DNA from 3 places in the Ferdinandcohnia sp. GQ5 genome. Region 2 is predicted to be linked to each of the others. Evidence: riboswitches for the same ligand, from Rfam matches in the RefSeq annotation. Region 2 holds a riboswitch; each other region holds the start of a gene.
The links. Region 2 has a riboswitch for lysine ahead of AC6CHV_RS25150 (aspartate kinase). Riboswitches for the same ligand answer to the same signal wherever they lie in the genome.
Positions count from the first base shown of each region.

Region 1 (6,647 bases), on a different contig from region 2:
AAATTGATACTGAGCACAAAAAGCTCATTGAAAGTGCTGCAAGTGTAATCCCTACGAAATCACTGTCAGAAAGTAAGGAAACAACTGAAATCCTTTCAGAGTACATGGCAAAAAGTATACACACCTTACAAAATGATGTTATTGCAGAAATTGACCAACCACTTCTAAGTGATTGGTTTGCGGAAAACTCATTTTCCAAGCTTTTAGCTGAGGTCCTTCGCGAATGGTGTGCAGGAGACATATCGATGGTGAACTCAGGGCTATTGCTTGACTCGCTTCCACCAGGAAAGGTAACAAGAGAAGACTTGCATCGAATTTGCCCACATCCTATTAATCCATGTAAGGTCTGGGTTAAGGGCGATGAACTGAAGGAAATTATTTTACAAGCAAACACAAAGGAAATGGAAAACCTCCATATTAAGGGTCTAGGATTCCGTGGAAAGGTAATGGGCAAAATGGTATATGACGGCGTAGAGCTTTACACTACAAAGCTTTCGGATGGATTAGATCACATTACCGATATTAAAATCAATGGGGAGGACCTCGATCCTGACAAAACGTATTCAATTGCTACCATTGATATGTTCACATTCGGTTCACTCTTTCCTGTCATACGGGATGCAAAGGATAAAAAATACTATATGCCAGAATTCTTACGAGATCTTTTAGCTGAAAAATTAAAAAACAATTAGCAAAACGTACTAAAGATACTTAGTCAAAAGGATTAGAGAAAGATAGGTCTATGACTAGTACTATTTCAAACACAAATCACTTTCCCGTTACATAAATTAGTTAGGGAAAGGAGTGTGCTAGGAATGGTCTCAATGACACCAATCGTAATTGATAATCATCAATTTACAGCCATTACCGTTAACCTGCCTAAGACAAATTTTATGGCAGTCACGAATGAAAATGGCTATATTATGTGCGGAGCTCTCGATGTTGCATTATTAAACGAAAAACTTAAAGAACGAGGCATTATTGCTGGTAGGGCAGTTGGTGTTCGTACAATCGAGCAATTACTGGAAGCCCCTCTTGAATCAATTACAATTGAAGCCGAAAACCGAGGCATTACAGTAGGCATGAAAGGCAGAGACGCCCTACTAAAAATGATCTAAAATTAACCTGAGAAGGTATACCATATAAAAGAACGTGGCATCACTTGAACATTGTCGAACAAAATAGTTATCGTACATCCCTCCTTACTTGCATACACATAGCTTGTAAGGGGGGATTTTCGTTTGGGAAAGTATAGAGCTCGTCTACAACCAAGAAGGAAAGGGCCCTTGCCTTTCCGTTACGTCTTCTTATTAACATTCGTATTTTTTATTCTCTCAACTGTTATTGGTTTATTCATTATTAACAAAGCGATAGAGCCCGCACTCATGGCATATGCTGAAAATGAAACGAAGAAGGTTGCTGCCACAGTTATTAAAAACGCTATTAACCAACAATTAAACGAGGAAGAATTGGTCCAAGAGGATTTAAGTATTGTGCAAACAGATGAAAATGGGAAAGTGATTAGTTACAATACTCAGGTCGTCAATAAAATGGCGACAAAGACACTCGGAAATATTGAGCGGTACTTAAAGTATGTAAATGAAGGTGAAATTAATAAACTTGAATATCCTGATTTAGAAATTGAAACGGATGATGCCAGTGGACAAACGGGCTTTGTTTTTAAAGTACCCCTTGGGGAAGCAACCAATAATGCCCTCTTAGGAAACTTAGGTCCACAAATACCAATTCGTTTTCATATGATTGGATTTGGAGAAACTACGCCACAAGGAAGAATTGATGAGTGGGGGATTAATAATGGGTGGTTTCAATATAATGTTCTTGCGACAGTGACGATGCAGGTTATTTTACCTTTCTCAACAGGAGAGGTTGAAATTGAAACAATTATCCCTGTAATCAATCAAAACATTTTACATGATGTTCCAGACTTCTATAATAATGGTGGGGATTCATCTCCTTCGATAGAGATACCGACAAATTAGTAAAAAATACTATACTAGAATAGTTGAATCTAAGTGAAAAATCAGATATACTAGCGATGGAATTAATAAAAATGAATACACCACCTTATCGGATCGATGAGGTAGAGGTGCAGAAAATAAGAGTAAACTATGTGAGGATGACAACGTAGATCATAGTTGAAAGGATTTTTTGCCGAAGCAAAAATAAACACGTCAATGTTATTTTTGTTGGGGTTGCCTTGAAAAAGGGTAACACTGTCATTATAGAAATGATCTATAATGGAGGGCTACTGATCGTGATGGAGGATAACATAACATTACAGAGAGTAATGATAGTTATTTTCTATCATACTCTCTTTTTGTCTTCTAAAGAGTATCTTCTTTCACCACGCCCTCCAAAATAACACTTGGAGGAATCACATATCATGTCTGGAACAATATATTCAATTATCCCACCGATCATTGCGCTTCTCATGGTTGTTTTAACAAGAAGGGTTTTACTATCACTTGGAGTCGGCATTGTTTCGGCTGCATTCATATTACATGGAAATGTACTAACGAATGAAGGAGTCGGATTTTGGCTACAAGACGTTTTACTCACTATCTGGAATAGCATTAAAGGAGTCTTCGTTTCAGAAGGCGCACTTAATACATGGAATGTATATATCATATTGTTTTTATTCTTATTAGGAGTTATTACTGCCTTTATCTCCATCTCTGGCGGTAGCCGTGCTTTTGGTGAATGGGCGCAAACAAAAGTAAGAACGAGAACGGGTGCACAGCTTTTAGCAGCTGTTTTAGGTGTTATTATTTTTATTGATGATTATTTTAATGCCTTGGCTGTTGGACAAGTAAGTAGACCAATTACAGACCGAAATAAAGTTTCACGTGCAAAGTTAGCCTATATTATTGATTCAACATCCGCACCAATTTGTGTTGTCTCACCAATTTCTAGCTGGGGTGCTTATATTATTGCAATCTTGGCACCTATCTTAGTAACACATGGTGTATCGGAGTTTTCTCCGTTATCTGCATTTATTCGAATGATTCCGTTAAACCTTTATGTACTCGTTTCGATTTTAATGGTAATAGCTGTAGCCATTTTTAATATTAATTTTGGTAGTATGAAAACCCATGAAAATCGTGCATTAACAACAGGGGAAGTAACAGACCCTGAAAAACCGGTATTAGGGGAATTAAAACAGGAATTACCTCAAAGTGAGAAAGGTACTGTTGGTGATTTGGTTTGGCCGATTATTGCATTAGTCGTCGGTACGGTTGGTTCCTTATTATGGACAGGCTATAGAGCTTCTGAAGGTAATATAACCATTTTTACAATTTTTGAAAATACGGATGTAACAGGATCTCTATTATCTGGTGGAATCCTAGGTATTCTTGTAACACTTATTTTATTCTTTGTTCAGGTTTATGCAAAAAAAGCTTTAAACATTGGACTTCTTCCTAAGGGAATTGTTGAAGGGATAAAATCAATGCTCCCAGCTGTATACATTTTACTATTTGCTTGGGTAATTGTTGACTTGATTGGACAAATTGAAACAGGTAAATATCTAGCGAGCCTCGTAGAAAGGTCTAATTTAAATATTGCATTTTTACCGGTCATATTATTTGTTGTAGCCGGCTTTATGGCATTTGCGACAGGGACGTCTTGGGGAACTTTTGGAATGATGCTTCCGATTGCAGGAGACATTGTAGCGGCATCAGATATTAATTTACTACTTCCTGCCTTAGCTGCTGTCCTAGCGGGTTCCGTGTTTGGTGATCATTGTTCACCAATATCAGATACAACTATTCTGTCCTCCACTGGAGCTGGAAGCCATCATATTGATCATGTAATGACACAGTTACCATATGCCATCACTTCCGCCGTTATCGCTATAATCGGATATATAGTACTAGGTCTTACAGGCAATACCTTATTAGGAGTGCTTACTACTTTACTGTTATTTGTTATTTTTGTTTTCACTATGAAAAACAGACAAAACGCATAGAATTACTATTCAAATGGTAACAATCAAACTTAACTAGTATATAAGAGACAAAGGTAATTAGAACCTTTGTCTCTTTTTTTTAAAAAGTATATTTCATTTTAAAATAACTTTTGACATAGAGATAAAGACTGGCTATACTAATAAATAGATTATAGAAAATAATCTGAAAATAGAAAAATTTCCAACTTCAGTCTAGTGCTAAAGGGCTAATACGGTAACGGGCTAAAGTGGAAAAGGGGAGGTTTGTTTTATGGATAATCGTCCACAGTGGGGGACGCGGGCAGGCTTCGTAATGGCTGCAATCGGTTCTGCGGTTGGTTTAGGTAATATATGGAGATTTCCATATGTTGCTTACGAAAATGGAGGAGGCGCATTCTTTCTACCATACCTATTTGCGATTTTAACAGCTGGTATACCAATCCTAATTCTCGAATTTACAATCGGACAAAAGTTTAGAGGATCAGCACCTTTGTCATTTTTCCGTTTAAATAAAAAGTTAGAATGGCTTGGGTGGTGGCAGGTATTAATTTCTTTCGTTATCGCCACCTATTATGCAGTTATTATCGCATGGGCAATTTCGTATACATTCTTTTCATTTAATAAAGCGTGGGGAGAAGATACAGGAGGATTCTTATTCTCTAAGTACTTACATTTAGCTGAAACTCCAGGAGAAGTTGGAGCGCCAGTACTTGGGGTTTTTGGGCCTTTAGTCGTTGTTTGGGCTATTACACTATTTATCCTATTTAAAGGCGTGAAAAAGGGGATTGAAAAAGCGAATAAGATTTTCATTCCTACACTATTAGTTATTTTTACGATTATCGTTATTCGTGCAGTAACACTTGAAGGAGCAAGCACGGGTCTAAATTCATTCTTCCAACCTAACTGGGATAAAATTATGTCTGGAGAGGTTTGGGTAGCGGCATACGGGCACATTTTCTTTAGTTTATCAATTGGTTTTGCAATTATGATTACTTATGCAAGTTATTTACCTAAAAAGTCCGATGTAGTAAACAATGCATTTATTACCGGTTTTGCAAACTCAGGTTTTGAACTATTAGCAGGTATCGGGGTATTCGCGGCATTAGGCTTTATGGCAGCACAAGCGAATGTACCTGTAGAAGAAGTAGCTAGTGCAGGTGTTGGTCTAGCATTTGCGGTCTTCCCGCAAATTATTAACCAAATGCCATTTGGCGAATTTTTCGGAGCGCTTTTCTTCTTGTCATTAGTATTTGCCGGATTAACGTCATTAATTTCGATTTGTGAAGTGTTCATTGCTGCAGTTCAAGACAAATTTAATCTTACACGTAACAAGGCAGTCATATATGGTGCAGGGTTAGCATCACTTATTTCAATCCTATATTCTACAAATGGAGGCTTATACTTCCTAGATGTAGTTGACTACTTCATTAACCAATTTGGTATTGCTGTTGCCGGTTTAGTTGAAGTAATACTTATTGCTTGGGTATTCAAGCAAATGAATCCATTACAAGCACATGCAAATGCGATTTCCGATATTCGTGCAGGTGGTTGGTGGAAGATTTGTTTAGGCGTAATTACACCAGTCGTTTTAGGATATATGATGTTTGACTTATTCAAGCAAAATATCCTTCAACAATTTGACAATGCAACTGGAAACTATGAAGGGTATGCAACTTCATTTATACTCTTCCCAGGTGTTTTCATTGCAGCAGGAGTCATTATATTAGGGATTGTGTTTTCACTTAAAAAGTGGGGAAGTGCAGCTTTAAATGACAACTACTCTTCTGGTAGTGACAAGGAGGTAGGACTATGACCGGTGGAGCAATTGCGATGATGATCATTGGGATGGTTATCTTATGGGGAGGATTAGTAGCAAGTATTGCACATGCTGCTAAAAAGGCTAAACAAGCGAAACAAGGTTAAAGAAATAATTATAAAAAGAGGGTCAAAATAGAACGGAGAAAGGCTGTGGTGAAAAATTTCCACAGCCTTTAATCATTTACGTTTTCTGGCTTGTCTTTCTGATCTTTCCCAAGCCCTTAGATGCGGATATGGATCAAAGGACCATTCTGTATACCCGTTGTCTTTGTACATTCCGTAGTGAAGATGTGGAGGGAACTTTCCGGCAGTTCCTGGTGGTCCATAGCCAGAACTTCCAACAGAGCCAATCACTGTACCAGGTTCAACAACTTGCCCGATTGCTATATCCTTCGCAAATCCATTTAAGTGAGCAAAGTAATGGTACGTATTATTAACATCGCGGATACCGATACGCCATCCACCAAAACGGTTCCAACCTTTCATTTCGATGACCCCATATGAGGTTGCCCTTACCGGTGTTCCGTAGCTTGCAAAGATGTCAGTGCCTTCATGCATTCTACGACCTCCCCAGCCACGCGCATCTCCCCAAGTATTTTTATAGCTGTGATTATAGCCAAGAGGAACCGGAAAGGCATGTTTATCTAAATCAAGTGTGCCATATGTTGAATAGATTTTAGCAATTCCCGTAATCAGTGAAACCGATTTGTCCCGTTTGTAATAATCCCATAAACCGATTCTGATATTATCAGGATCAGTCCCGTACGCTAAAATTTGCTCTGAAATCGTAAGTAGGATATCCTCATCATTCGTTTGATCTGCAACTCCATCCCCGTTACCATCAAGACCTATTCCTCCAAAA
Region 1 is NZ_JCAXEW010000003.1:262,237-268,883, forward strand. Features, by position in the region: gene AC6CHV_RS05515 (bifunctional metallophosphatase/5'-nucleotidase) at 1-692, shown strand, start outside; gene AC6CHV_RS05520 (DUF1805 domain-containing protein) at 816-1,118, shown strand; gene yunB (sporulation protein YunB) at 1,242-2,000, shown strand; lysine riboswitch at 2,095-2,277, shown strand; gene AC6CHV_RS05530 (Na+/H+ antiporter NhaC family protein) at 2,405-3,988, shown strand; gene AC6CHV_RS05535 (sodium-dependent transporter) at 4,239-5,780, shown strand; gene AC6CHV_RS05540 (methionine/alanine import family NSS transporter small subunit) at 5,777-5,890, shown strand; gene AC6CHV_RS05545 (peptidoglycan DD-metalloendopeptidase family protein) at 5,963-6,647, opposite strand, start outside.
Region 1: linked by a shared signal. The riboswitch ahead of AC6CHV_RS05530 (Na+/H+ antiporter NhaC family protein) and the one ahead of AC6CHV_RS25150 (aspartate kinase) in region 2 are both predicted to bind lysine.

Region 2 (6,647 bases):
CTTGCTGACAGACTTGCAAACCACTATTAATCCAAATTTTAAACAGCCTTAATAGGCTGTTTTTTTTGTTTGAACTCATTTCTAAGTGACTTCCTATTTTTACTCGTACAACTTCTTCGTAAAAATGTTACAATATAAGATACGTCAAAATAAAAGAAAAGATTACTTAGACGAATTGATTTTATAGTAGATGGAGTGATTACTATGCACGATCATCTTAAGGAAAAATTATCGATTTTACCAGACCAGCCTGGTTGTTACTTAATGAAAGACAGGCAAGGTACTGTAATATATGTGGGTAAAGCGAAAGTGTTGAAAAACCGTGTTCGATCTTATTTTACAGGGTCACACGATGGTAAAACCTTAAGGCTTGTCAATGAGATTGAGGACTTTGAATATATTGTAACTTCTTCAAATATTGAAGCACTTCTTCTTGAGATCAATCTTATTAAAAAATATGATCCAAAATACAATATCATGTTAAAGGATGACAAGACGTATCCTTTTATCAAAATTACTGCTGAAAAACATCCACGCTTATTGATTACTCGAAAAGTAAAAAAGGATAAGGGAAAATATTTTGGACCATATCCTAATGTACAAGCAGCAACTGAAACAAAAAAACTATTAGACCGGATATATCCTTTAAGAAAATGTTCAACATTACCAGATAAGGTTTGTTTATATTATCATATCGGTCAATGTCTAGCCCCTTGTGTCAATGATGTTACCGATGAAACCAATAAAAAAATGGTAGACGATATTATCCGCTTTTTAAATGGTGGATATAAAGAAATCAAAGGCGAGTTGACTGAAAAAATGTTAAAGGCCTCTGAAGAACTCGATTTTGAGAGAGCAAAAGAATACCGTGACCAAATCTCAAATATTGAAACGACAATGGAAAAGCAAAAGATGACAATGACAGACTTTATTGATCGTGATGTATTTGGTTATTCCTATGATAAGGGGTGGATGTGTGTTCAAGTCTTTTTTATCCGTCAAGGAAAATTAATAGAGCGGGATGTTTCTTTATTTCCTTTTTATAACGAGCCTGAACAAGACTTCTTAACCTACCTTGGTCAATTTTATTTAAAAGATAATCATTTTAAACCAAAGGAAGTGTTGCTTCCTAGTTCGATAGACCGTCACATTGTTGAGCAATTATTAGAAGTAGCTGTTCAACAGCCTAGTAGAGGGAAGAAAAAACAATTAATTGACCTAGCTACTAAAAATGCAAAAATTGCGCTAAAGGAAAAATTCGCTTTAATTGAACGAGATGAAGAACGTACAATTAAGGCTGTTGAAAATTTAGGACAGAAGTTAGGGATTTATACACCTCATCGAATCGAAGCATTTGATAATTCAAATATTCAAGGAACAGATCCTGTTTCTGCCATGATTGTGTTTACTGATGGAAAACCTGACAAAAAAGAATATCGAAAGTACAAAATTAAGTCAGTTCAAGGTCCGGATGATTATGAATCGATGAGGGAGGTTGTTCGGAGGAGATATAGCCGTGCATTAAAAGAGAACCTTCCATTGCCAGATTTAATCATTATTGACGGAGGTAAAGGTCATCTTGCTGCAGTAAGGGATATTCTTGAAAATGAATTAGGTTTAGAAATTCCACTAGCAGGACTTGCAAAGGATGATAAACACAGAACGTCCGAGCTCTTAATTGGAGACCCACCTGAGATTGTAGAACTACCTAGAAATAGTCAGGAATTTTATCTTCTACAACGAATTCAAGATGAGGTTCACCGTTTTGCGATTACCTTCCATCGTCAAATCCGTGGAAAAAACGCATTTCAATCTGTGCTCGACGATATTCCTGGAGTTGGGGAAAAACGTAAAAAAGCACTATTAAAGCACTTTGGTTCTATCAAGAAGTTGAGAGAAGCAAGTGTTGAGGATATCCTAAAAGCTAATATTCCTAGACCAACAGCTGAAGCAATTTACGAAAAATTAAAAGAATAGTCGTTGCTATTATAAAAATAGTCTGATATAATGCTTAATAATATAATATTACACTTCAATACGTTGAAGTGAAGATAGAGGTGCGATCTTTATCAGTATGCAATTGGAGGGGTATGAGCCCTAATGATCATTGCAAAAAGGAAAGTTCGCCGAAGTGTAAAAAGGCTCATACTTTTTTATGCTGGTCTTATGTTTAAGAGACATAGGATTGTCAAGATGGATGAATCTTGGAGGGCTATCTCACGAAGTGACACGTAGTACGTTTACGTATATCACAGCAATGAGAATCTCTCATTGCTGTTTTTTATTATTCTAAGAGAGGGTTGAGGGCATGGGGATCATCGTTCAAAAGTTTGGAGGCACCTCTGTTGGGTCACCAGATAGAATTAAAAATGTTGCAAGTCGAGTTATTCAAGAGGTGCAAGCGGGAAATCAAGTTGTCGTTGTTGTTTCGGCAATGGGGAAGACAACCGATCAGCTAGTAAGCTTAGCTAATGAAATTACAAGCGCGCCAAGTAAGCGCGAGATGGATATGTTGTTAAGTACAGGTGAACAAGTAACAATTGCATTATTATCTATGGCTTTACAAGAAAAAGGGTATGAATCCGTTTCGTATACAGGCTGGCAGGCTGGTATTGAAACAGAGGCAATACATAGCAATGCCCGAATTGAAAACATTGAGGTATCAAGAGTATATAAAAGCTTAAAAGAAGGAAAAATCGTTGTCGTTGCTGGATTCCAAGGAGTCAGCAGTTCAGGAGACATTACTACTCTTGGTCGTGGAGGTTCCGATACAACTGCTGTCGCACTTGCAGCGGCGTTAAAGGCGGATAAATGTGACATCTACACAGATGTAACAGGTGTATACACAACTGATCCTCGCGTAGTTCCAACTGCACGAAAACTTCATTCCATTTCTTATGATGAAATGCTGGAGCTTGCAAATCTTGGTGCTGGAGTACTTCACCCACGTGCAGTGGAATTTGCGAAAAACTTCGAATTGCCGCTTGAAGTTCGTTCAAGCTTAGAGCTAGAAAATGGAACCATTATTGAGGAGGAAGTTTCAATGGAAAAGAATCTTGTTGTTAGGGGAATTGCTTTTGAAGACCAAATTACAAGGGTAACAGTATCAGGTTTACCAAATGAATTGCATACACTATCAACTATATTTGGCACACTAGCAAAAAATGGTTTAAATGTAGATATCATTATTCAAAATATGACAGATCATAATCATACAAATATTTCATTCTCTGTAAAAACACCTGATTTACGTGACACACTTGCTGTTTTAGAAAATAACAAGGATTTATTGAAATATGAAAGTATCGAACATGAGGATGGATTAGCAAAGGTTTCAATTGTAGGTTCTGGAATGGTTTCAAACCCAGGTGTAGCCGCTGATATGTTCCAAGTGCTTGCAAATGAAAATATTGAAGTGAAAATGGTAAGTACATCTGAAATTAAAGTATCTACAGTTCTTGAACAAGGCAATATGGTTCGAGCAGTTGAATCTTTGCATGACTCATTTAATTTAGCTGCTGTTGAAGAAGAAAGAGCGAAAGTAAAACTATAATTTTAGTTAAATGGGTGGTTCAAAGGAATTTGGACACCCTTTTTTTAAAATAGAAGGCTCTTTTCTAAAAAAGATTATTGCTTTCTGATAATAAAGGCAAAACTAGTTGATTAGAGCGTAAGGTGGGGACTCCTTGAAAATGTATTCACAATTTCTTCGTGCGTGGGTTATTTCAAAGAAGCAAATTCAATGTCCAGCGGGAAAAGCGTGAGACTTGAGACCCCGCAGGAGCGGTAGCGACGTGTCCAGTTTCAGCGGCTAGAAACTGAGAAATTTCAACTCCTCCCTCAGAGGCAAAATACGCCTCTTTGTCGGAGTCTCCGACGCACAGGACGTGGCGCTTTAGTCGGCCAATTTTCTCGTTTCTGTGCAAGCCGCCTCCACATTTCGTTGAGGAGGCTCAAGCCACGCCCGCGAAAAGCGTCCACCTGAAGCGGAAGTCAACGATATAAAAACAACAAAGTTTGCGAAAACAGCCTAATAAAAAAACTGCACGAAATGTGCAGGCTTTTATTCTTCGGTGATGTCTTTTGGGTCCCATTTTACCGTGAATATTATTTTTTGTGCTCTTCTTTTTTGTTGTTCAAAGCTTTCGGTGATTCGATTTTTCTGTTGTTGAATTTGTTGGGCAAGAAAGCCAGATTCAAGCTGGAATGTACAAATATCTTTCCGTTTAAAGCGAGTAGTTACGATCGAACCCTCCAAATGAAATTCAATGGAGTTTTTATCCAAACGTTCTACCTTAAGGTCTCCCCATCCAGCATCGTGAAAGAATGAAATGATTTCTTCCGTCGTAGGTAAGGGGAATTTTCGGGCAAGATTTTTTCCAGCCCAATATAATATCTGTGGCGTTTCTTTCCCGAGAATATCAGGAATTAAAATTTCTCGTAATAGTTCGTACCCAAATACGGGAACAGACTGTTCACTTGTATTTACATTTTGTTCATTGATGTTAACGTTCTTCACTGCATTCCCCTCTTTCTCCATTCTTTATTATATAACATGAGGGTATAAGAAAAACATGAATTTTTTTGTTTCTTTTTGTCAGGGAGAATTGATTTTTATTTCGTATGACTACAATCATATGTGTACAATTATTATTATTTTTATGAATAAATTGTGGACTTGTTTCCTTGACGCTCTTGCTTTATGGGAGTAAAATGAATTTGTTACATTATACTGATAAAAGAAAATCAGTTGCAGTATTTGTCTATTTATCTACAATAAATAAATTTGTAGATTCCTGCAAAGGTTTTCAGTTGTCAGTTTTTATATCGTCCTTTTACATAATTATACAGGATGAAACATTATAACGGAGTGCCATGTGGGCACGTTTAATTACTAAGGGGGGTTAAAGTATGGCTGGTAATCGTGAATTTTTAAATCGCAGACTTCATTCATTATTAGGTGTAATTCCTGTAGGTTTATTTTTAGTGATGCATTTAGTTGTGAATAATTTTGCGACAAGAGGAGAAGAGGTTTATAACGGTGCTACTCACTTTATGGAAAGTCTTCCGTTTAAACTTTTCTTAGAAATTTTTGTTATTTATTTACCATTATTATTTCATGCAATTTACGGTCTCTATATTGCCTTTACAGCAAAAAACAATGTGAGCAATTATAGCTTTTTCCGTAACTGGATGTTCGCACTACAACGTGTGTCCGGTATAATTACTCTAATTTTTGTTGCATGGCATGTATGGGAAACAAGAATTGCCGCAGCTCTTGGTGCGGAAGTTAATTTTAATATGATGGAGAATATCTTGAGTTCACCTTGGATGATTACATTCTACCTAGTTGGGATAATCTCTACCATCTTCCACTTTGCTAATGGTCTTTGGTCATTTGCAGTAAGTTGGGGATTAACGGTAACTCCTCGTTCTCAAAAAATTGCAACATATGTAACAATGATTATTTTTATAGCGTTAACATACGTAGGTGTGTCTACAATCCTTGCATTCGTTTAATTTTTCAAAGAAAATTTTCAAGTAAGCTCGATAAAATCGGGCGCAAATATGTCAATGCGTAATTGATCTTTTAAAATTTGACCGTTCACTAGTATGACATTTGAACGATCTCTTTATTGGGGAGTGAGTAACTTTGAGTAAAGGAAAAGTTATCGTAGTTGGTGGTGGACTAGCTGGGTTAATGGCTACCATCAAGGCTGCTGAAGAAGGAACACAAGTTGATTTATTTTCACTCGTACCTGTAAAACGATCTCACTCTGTTTGTGCACAAGGTGGGATAAACGGTGCAGTTAATACAAAAGGTGAAGGGGATTCTCCGTGGATCCACTTTGATGATACAGTATATGGTGGAGACTTCTTAGCTAACCAAAAGCCAGTTAAGGCGATGTGTGAAGCAGCACCTGGAATTATTCACTTAATGGACCGTATGGGTGTTATGTTTAACCGTACACCAGAAGGTTTACTTGATTTCCGTCGTTTCGGGGGAACTCAACACCATCGTACTGCATTCGCTGGTGCAACAACTGGTCAACAATTGCTTTATGCATTAGATGAGCAAGTTCGACGTCACGAAGTAGCAGGATTAGTTACAAAATACGAAGGTTGGGAATTCTTAGGAATTATCCAAGATGACGAAGGAATTTGTCGTGGTGTCGTAGCGCAAAATCTTCAATCAATGGAAATTAAATCATTCCCTGCTGATGCTGTTATTATGGCATCTGGAGGCCCTGGAATTATTTTTGGTAAAACTACAAACTCAGTTATCAACACTGGATCTGCTGCATCAATCGTGTACCAACAAGGTGCATATTATGCGAACGGTGAATTTATCCAAATCCACCCAACAGCAATTCCTGGAGACGACAAACTTCGTCTAATGAGTGAATCCGCTCGTGGTGAAGGTGGACGAGTATGGACATATAAAGATGGAAAGCCTTGGTACTTCTTAGAAGAGAAATATCCTGCATACGGAAACTTAGTTCCTCGTGATATTGCAACACGTGAAATTTTCCATGTATGTGTAGATATGAAACTAGGTATCAATGGTGAAAACATGGTTTATCTAGATCTTTCTCATAAAGATCCAAAAGAACTTGATATTAAATTAGGTGGAATTATTGAGATCT
Region 2 is NZ_JCAXEW010000031.1:33,553-40,199, forward strand. Features, by position in the region: gene trxA (thioredoxin) at 1-30, shown strand, start outside; gene uvrC (excinuclease ABC subunit UvrC) at 205-1,977, shown strand; lysine riboswitch at 2,045-2,223, shown strand; gene AC6CHV_RS25150 (aspartate kinase) at 2,309-3,553, shown strand; gene AC6CHV_RS25155 (YslB family protein) at 4,064-4,519, opposite strand; gene AC6CHV_RS25160 (succinate dehydrogenase cytochrome b558 subunit) at 4,912-5,520, shown strand; gene sdhA (succinate dehydrogenase flavoprotein subunit) at 5,654-6,647, shown strand, end outside.

Region 3 (6,647 bases), on a different contig from region 2:
TGGGAATTACGGGGATATCTTAAAAATGGCCAAGTCTCCACAAGAAATCCTAGACATGATCAATGACCCAGAGTTTAAAACATTTGATCAGTGGCAAGTGCAAAAGCAGGCCGTAATTCAAGTGTGGGCTGATGTTTATGTGTATTCACTACTTACAGATGAGCAAGTGACACAGGCAATGCTGAAGCCAACACACAATATTGAACAAACGTTAGAACAGCTTAAAGAAAAGTATGGGAAAGACATGTCTGTAGCGGTACTACCGTTAGGGCCATTAACTATACCGTATGTTGATTCTGAGGATTAATAGGAGGGCTAAGTCATGTCTCAAAGTTTTTCGGCTGTATTAATGAATGAGAGAGATAATGTTGCGACCGTTTTAGTAGATTTAGAGGCTAATATCTTTGTTACTGCTTCGTATGGTGATAGGAAAATTGATGTACAACTCGTACACTCCATTCCCTTTGGGCACAAATTTGCCGTTGATTCTATTAAAAAGGGTGAAAAGATTTATAAATACGGTGAAATCATAGGTGTTGCTTCATGCGATATTGAGGTAGGAGAGCATGTCCATGTACACAATCTTGAAGGAACACGAGGTAGGGGGGATATAAATGAATAATCAAGAATATTTTATGGGGTATAGACGTCCGGATGGAAAAGTTGGGGTTCGTAATCATGTATTGATTCTTCCAACTATCACCTGTGCGACCCAAGCTGCATACCAAGTTACTCAGCTTGTACATGGGACTGTTAGTTTTATTCATCAACATGGCTGTACACAGGTTGGAGTGGATTATGATCAAACCTTCCGAACCTATGTTGGTGTTGGCCTTAATCCAAATGTGTATGGCGTAGTCGTGCTAGGTTTAGGCTGTGAAACACATCAAGCAAGAAGTGTAGCAGAAGAGATTGCTAAAAGCGGAAAGCCAGTTGAGACTGTTTCCATCCAGGAAAATGGAGGCACCTTGCAAACGATCGCTAACGCAGCCAAAGTTGCAGCAAAGATGGTTCAGGATGCCTCTGCAATTATGAGGGAACCTTGTCATGTTAGTGAATTGATCATTGGAACGGAATGTGGTGGTTCGGATGCATGTTCTGGCTTATCTGCGAACCCTGCGGTTGGCCATGTGAGTGATTTAATTGTAAAAGCAGGCGGAACAGCAATCCTTGCAGAAACGACAGAATTAATCGGTGCCGAACATTTACTTGCGAACCGAGCGGTTGATGACCATACTTCCAGACGAGTATATGAAAAGATTAAGCAGGCAGAAGGTCGTGCGCTTATGATGGGGATTGATATCCGCACTGGTAACCCTACGCCAGGGAATATCGCTGGAGGGTTAAGTTCACTTGAGGAAAAGTCACTTGGTGCAGCTACAAAGTCTGGCACCAGTCCGCTTCAAGAACTGGTTGACTATGCAGAGATTCCAACTAAAAAGGGACTTGTCTGGATGGATACTCCAGGGCAGGACATCGAACAGCTTACAGGAATGGTTGCGGGAGGTGCACAGGTAGTTCTCTTTACAACTGGTCGTGGTACGCCAACGGGTTCACCGATTGCTCCTGTTATTAAAATTTCAACAAACACACCAATGTTTAATAGTATGAGAGATAATATGGATTTGAATGCTGGAACAATTATTGAAGGTAAAGAGACTGTTCAAACAGTTGGACAATCTATCTTTGATGAAATTAAATCTGTCTCGTCAGGAAAACTGACAAAATCAGAAATTTTGAAGCAAAACGACTTTGGAATTTGGAGAATAGGACCGACCTTTTAACTTATTCAGCAGGGTCTCCAGCCAATCTGAATAAGTTAACGTTTCCGGCAGAATCAGCCATTAGTTGAATAAATTTGCTAAGTAGAAACCTTCAAAACCGAAATCGGAAAAACCAAAAAAGGAACCCACTTGAAACTGAGAAGGTTCCTTTTTTTCTTTTTTAGACGTTGTTATTTATAAAACGAAACTAACAATAATACCTGAAAGTATGCTTACTAGTGTGGCACCATATAAAAGTTTCAAACCAAACCCAGCAACGACATTCCCTTGCTCTTCATTGAGACTTTTCACCGCCCCGGTAATAATCCCGATTGATGAGAAATTAGCAAAGGAAACAAGGAATACAGACAGAATACCAAGTGTCCGTTCACTAAATTGGTGGTTTCCTCCAGATAAATCCATCATCGCAACAAACTCATTTGTCACGAGTTTTGTCGCCATAATTCCTCCGGCACTAACTGCTTCTGAAAAAGGAATCCCCATAATAAGAGCAATTGGAGAAAAAAGGTAACCTAATAGCGTTTGGAATGAAATGGTGAATACTAGTTCAAATACATGATTGATTGCTGCCATTAAAGCAATAAAACCAATTAACATGGCACCGACAATAACTGCAACCTTGAATCCATCAAGGATATATTCTCCAATCATTTCAAAGAATGATTGTTTTTTTTGATCGCGGATTTCAATCATATCCTCATCTGGATTTACTTCGTACGGATTAACGATAGAAGCGATAATAAACCCGCCAAATAAATTTAACACTACAGCTGTGACAACATATTCTGGCTTTAGCATTGTCATATAAGCGCCGACAATGGACATTGAAACTGTTGACATCGCGGAAGCACATAGGGTATACAACCGTTGTTTGGATAGCATACCTAATTGCTTTTTTAGTGTGATGAAAACTTCCGATTGCCCGACCATCAATGAAGCAACTGCATTATATGATTCAAGTCTACCCATCCCGTTTACTTTACTTAATAACCATCCAATCCCATTCATAATGAATGGTAAAATTTTCAGATACTGGAGAATTCCGATTAATACTGAAATAAATACGATTGGAAGCAATACAGTTAAAAAGAATGGAGCCTCTCCATCGTTCGCCATTCCGCCAAACACAAAGGAAATCCCTTCGCCTGCATATTCAAGCAGTTTATTAAAAAAAGCAGAAATCCCCTGGATGATAATGAAACCAAATCTAGTATTTAATAGTAATATTGATAAAATAATTTGGATGACAATCATGATGAGAATCGGTTTATATTTTACCTCTTTTCGGTTGGAACTTGTCAACCAAGCCAAAAACAAAACAACAAAAATACCTAAAACTGAAAGAGCATATTGCATATGTAACCTCCTGGTGTATTTTTAACATTATGTACATACTCTCGGTATAGTAACCTCTTTTATATGTGATTACAATGTATATTTTGTCCATTTCTTATAACAAGAACACGATATAGATGGCTTATTTTTTTATATATCCCATGTTAAAACAGTAGTTACTGGATTTTCTAATAATTAGTAGTTGACTGATTAGTAGTTACTATTGTAGTATAAAAACACAATTAAATAAGGCCTCACTTTTACTAGTGAGGTAGAGGCGCGATATTTAACAGTCTTTAGTGGAGTTTGAGGAAACAGTGATGCTAGGGAGAAGGAAATGTCGCCGAAGTTTGTAATAACCTCAATATTACATGCTGGGTCTGCAGTTAATAGCTGCAGGACTGTCTCAATAAACCCCCAGTTTATTGAGTTGTGCTATCTCAATTGAGATAAAAGAGAGGACCTTAGGGCAAATTTACTGCGACCTGAGTATATCTCAGGTCGTTTTTTTGTCGAAATTTATAAGAATACGGAGGAGAAACAGCATGAGAAGCAAATTAACAATATTTTTCGTTTTAATCATTTCTACCATTCTATTATTAGCAGGGTGTGGAACAAGTAATAGTTCGGATTCTGGTTCATCAGAAGATAATACATTTAAGGTAGGTCTTGAAGCTGGATATGCACCGTTTAACTGGACTCAAAATGATGATTCCAATGGTGCAGTAAAAATAGACGGTTCTGCAGAGTATGCAGGCGGATATGATGTGGAAATTGCAAAAAAAGTAGCTGAAGGTTTAGGTAAAGAATTAGTGATTGTAAAAACAGAGTGGGATGGTCTTGTACCAGCTTTAACATCAGGCAAAATTGATGCAATCATAGCTGGTATGTCACCAACAGCAGAACGAAAAGAAACAATCGATTTTTCGGATAATTACTATACTTCAAATTTAGTTATGGTTGTGAAAAAAGGCAGCACTTATGAAGGTGCTACTTCTATCCAAGATTTTAAAGGAGCAAAAATTACTGCTCAATTAAATACATTCCACTATACAGTAATCGACCAAATTGAAGGTGTCGAAAAGAAAACGGCGATGGACAACTTCCCAGCAATGAGAGTAGCACTTGAATCAGGAATGATTGATGGTTACGTGTCAGAACGTCCAGAGGGTATTAGTGCTTCATCTGCTAATGAAAATTTTGTAATGGTGGAATTTGAAGATGGATTTGAAACTTCAGAAGATGATACAGCAATTGCTGTCGGACTTCAAAAGGGCAGCGAATTAACAGAAAAAATCAATGAGATTTTATCAGGTATCTCAGAAGAAGAACGTACAAGCATTATGGATTCGGCTATTCAAAATCAACCAGCAGCAGAATAATAAATACAGGGAACCGACTGTATATCAACATACAGTCGGTTATATAGGGCTAAGGAGGAGAAGAAATGAGTTTTGAGTGGGTCATTAAAATAATTATCGAAAACTGGCCAATGTTCCTTCGTGGTGCGGGTTTAACACTCTTGATCGCTCTTATCGGGACGGTCTTTGGGGCAATGATTGGATTGCTAGCAGGAGTTATCCGTACAATTCCAATGCCCGAACGTGGTGTGAACAAAATATTTTTAAAAGTCATTAATGCCATCCTCTCCATCTATATTGAATTCTTCCGTGGAACACCGATGATTGTACAAGCAATGGTTATCTATTATGGTTCTGCGTTAGCATTTGGGATAGATATGAATGTTTTTGTTGCAGCGATCATTGTTGTCTCAATCAATACAGGGGCATATATGGCTGAGTATGTTCGTGGTGGGATTGTTTCGATTGATAAAGGACAGTTTGAAGCAGCACATGCAATTGGAATGAATCATTTCCAAACGATGTGGAACGTTGTCTTACCACAGGTTATACGTAATATTCTACCTGCAACAGGTAATCAATTTGTGATTAATATTAAAGATACCTCCGTTCTGAACGTGATTTCAGTGACAGAATTATATTTCGTGACAAAATCGATATCAGGCAATAACTTTAGATATTTTGAATCGTTTTTCGTAGCATGTATGATTTATTTTGTGATGACCTTCATTGTTACAAGAATTCTATTATACTTTGAAAGAAAATTAGATGGCTCTGATAATTATACGATGATTGGGAACGATCGACCGATACAAGTTAATCAACAACAATAGGAAGAAGGAGGAGAGAACATGGAAAAGGTTATTGATATTCAACATTTAAGCAAATCCTTTGGCACTCATGAAGTATTAAGGGATATTGATTTCTCGGTGAATAAAGGAGAAGTTGTCTCCATCATCGGTTCCTCCGGATCCGGTAAATCAACTCTTCTTCGTTGTATTAATCTATTAGAAAGACCTAGCGGTGGGCAAATTATCTATCAAGGTGAAAATATTTTGGATAACAAGCATGATGTCGCTACCTACCGAAGACATTTAGGAATGGTCTTCCAACAATTTAATCTTTTCAATAATCATAATGTCCTAAGCAATTGTGTAGTAGGGCAAATAAAAGTATTGAAACGCACGAAGGAAGAAGCGGAAAGAGTAGCGATGAAATACTTAAAAGTTGTTGGTATGGATAAATACATTAACGCTAAGCCAAAGCAGTTATCCGGTGGGCAAAAGCAACGTGTAGCGATTGCAAGAGCACTTTCGATGGAACCAGATGTGATGTTATTTGATGAGCCAACATCAGCACTTGATCCAGAAATGGTAGGAGAAGTCCTAAAAGTCATGAAGGAACTCGCTGAGTCTGGTCTTACGATGTTAATCGTAACGCACGAAATGGAATTTGCAAAAGAAGTATCAGATCGAGTTGTATTTATGGATAAGGGTGTTATTGCTGAAGAAGGAAGTCCAGAGCACATCTTCAATAATCCGACACAAGCTCGTACTAGAGAATTCTTAAAACGTACAATCGTATAAGCAGCTAAAAATAAATAGAATCAATCCTCTGTCAATTTAATATTGACAAGTTGATCATTTTCAATTAAATTATTACTTAGATTAATAACCGAGTGATATTATTTACCTTCTGAATAATAATAAAGAGCTTTAGCATTTTATTAATGTAGAATTGGTAGAATGAAGAAGCAATCTTTTTGTATTTAGAAGTACAGAATAAGACAAATCGGTATATTTTTAGACTTAGAGGGAATAGTCTGGAAATATACCGTTTTTTTTGTTTGGGGGGAATTTACTTGAAGAAAACAAAAGGGTCCATCGAATCAGAAATTAGCAAAGCGATTACTCATTGGGAAAAGGATTTTTTGGGGCGTGGATCTGTTTCCGTTAAAACAGATATTCTCCGTGATATGATAATCGTTTATTTACAAGGTATATTAACTCCTGCGGAATATGCTGTTTGTCAAACAAAGGATGGCATGCTATCAATCAAACATACTCGGTCAGGGTTAGTTGAATCTGGTTTGGATGGATTAAAAGAAATTATTTTAACCATCACTGGGGAAGAAGTAAAAAGTTTTCATACTGATTTAAGTACTCGT
Region 3 is NZ_JCAXEW010000007.1:35,506-42,152, reverse strand. Features, by position in the region: gene larA (nickel-dependent lactate racemase) at 1-307, shown strand, start outside; gene AC6CHV_RS10145 (UxaA family hydrolase) at 323-622, shown strand; gene AC6CHV_RS10140 (UxaA family hydrolase) at 615-1,784, shown strand; gene AC6CHV_RS10135 (nucleoside transporter C-terminal domain-containing protein) at 1,959-3,140, opposite strand; lysine riboswitch at 3,384-3,565, shown strand; gene AC6CHV_RS10130 (transporter substrate-binding domain-containing protein) at 3,665-4,501, shown strand; gene AC6CHV_RS10125 (amino acid ABC transporter permease) at 4,567-5,313, shown strand; gene AC6CHV_RS10120 (amino acid ABC transporter ATP-binding protein) at 5,332-6,066, shown strand; gene AC6CHV_RS10115 (Na-translocating system protein MpsC family protein) at 6,342-6,647, shown strand, end outside.
Region 3: linked by a shared signal. The riboswitch ahead of AC6CHV_RS10130 (transporter substrate-binding domain-containing protein) and the one ahead of AC6CHV_RS25150 (aspartate kinase) in region 2 are both predicted to bind lysine.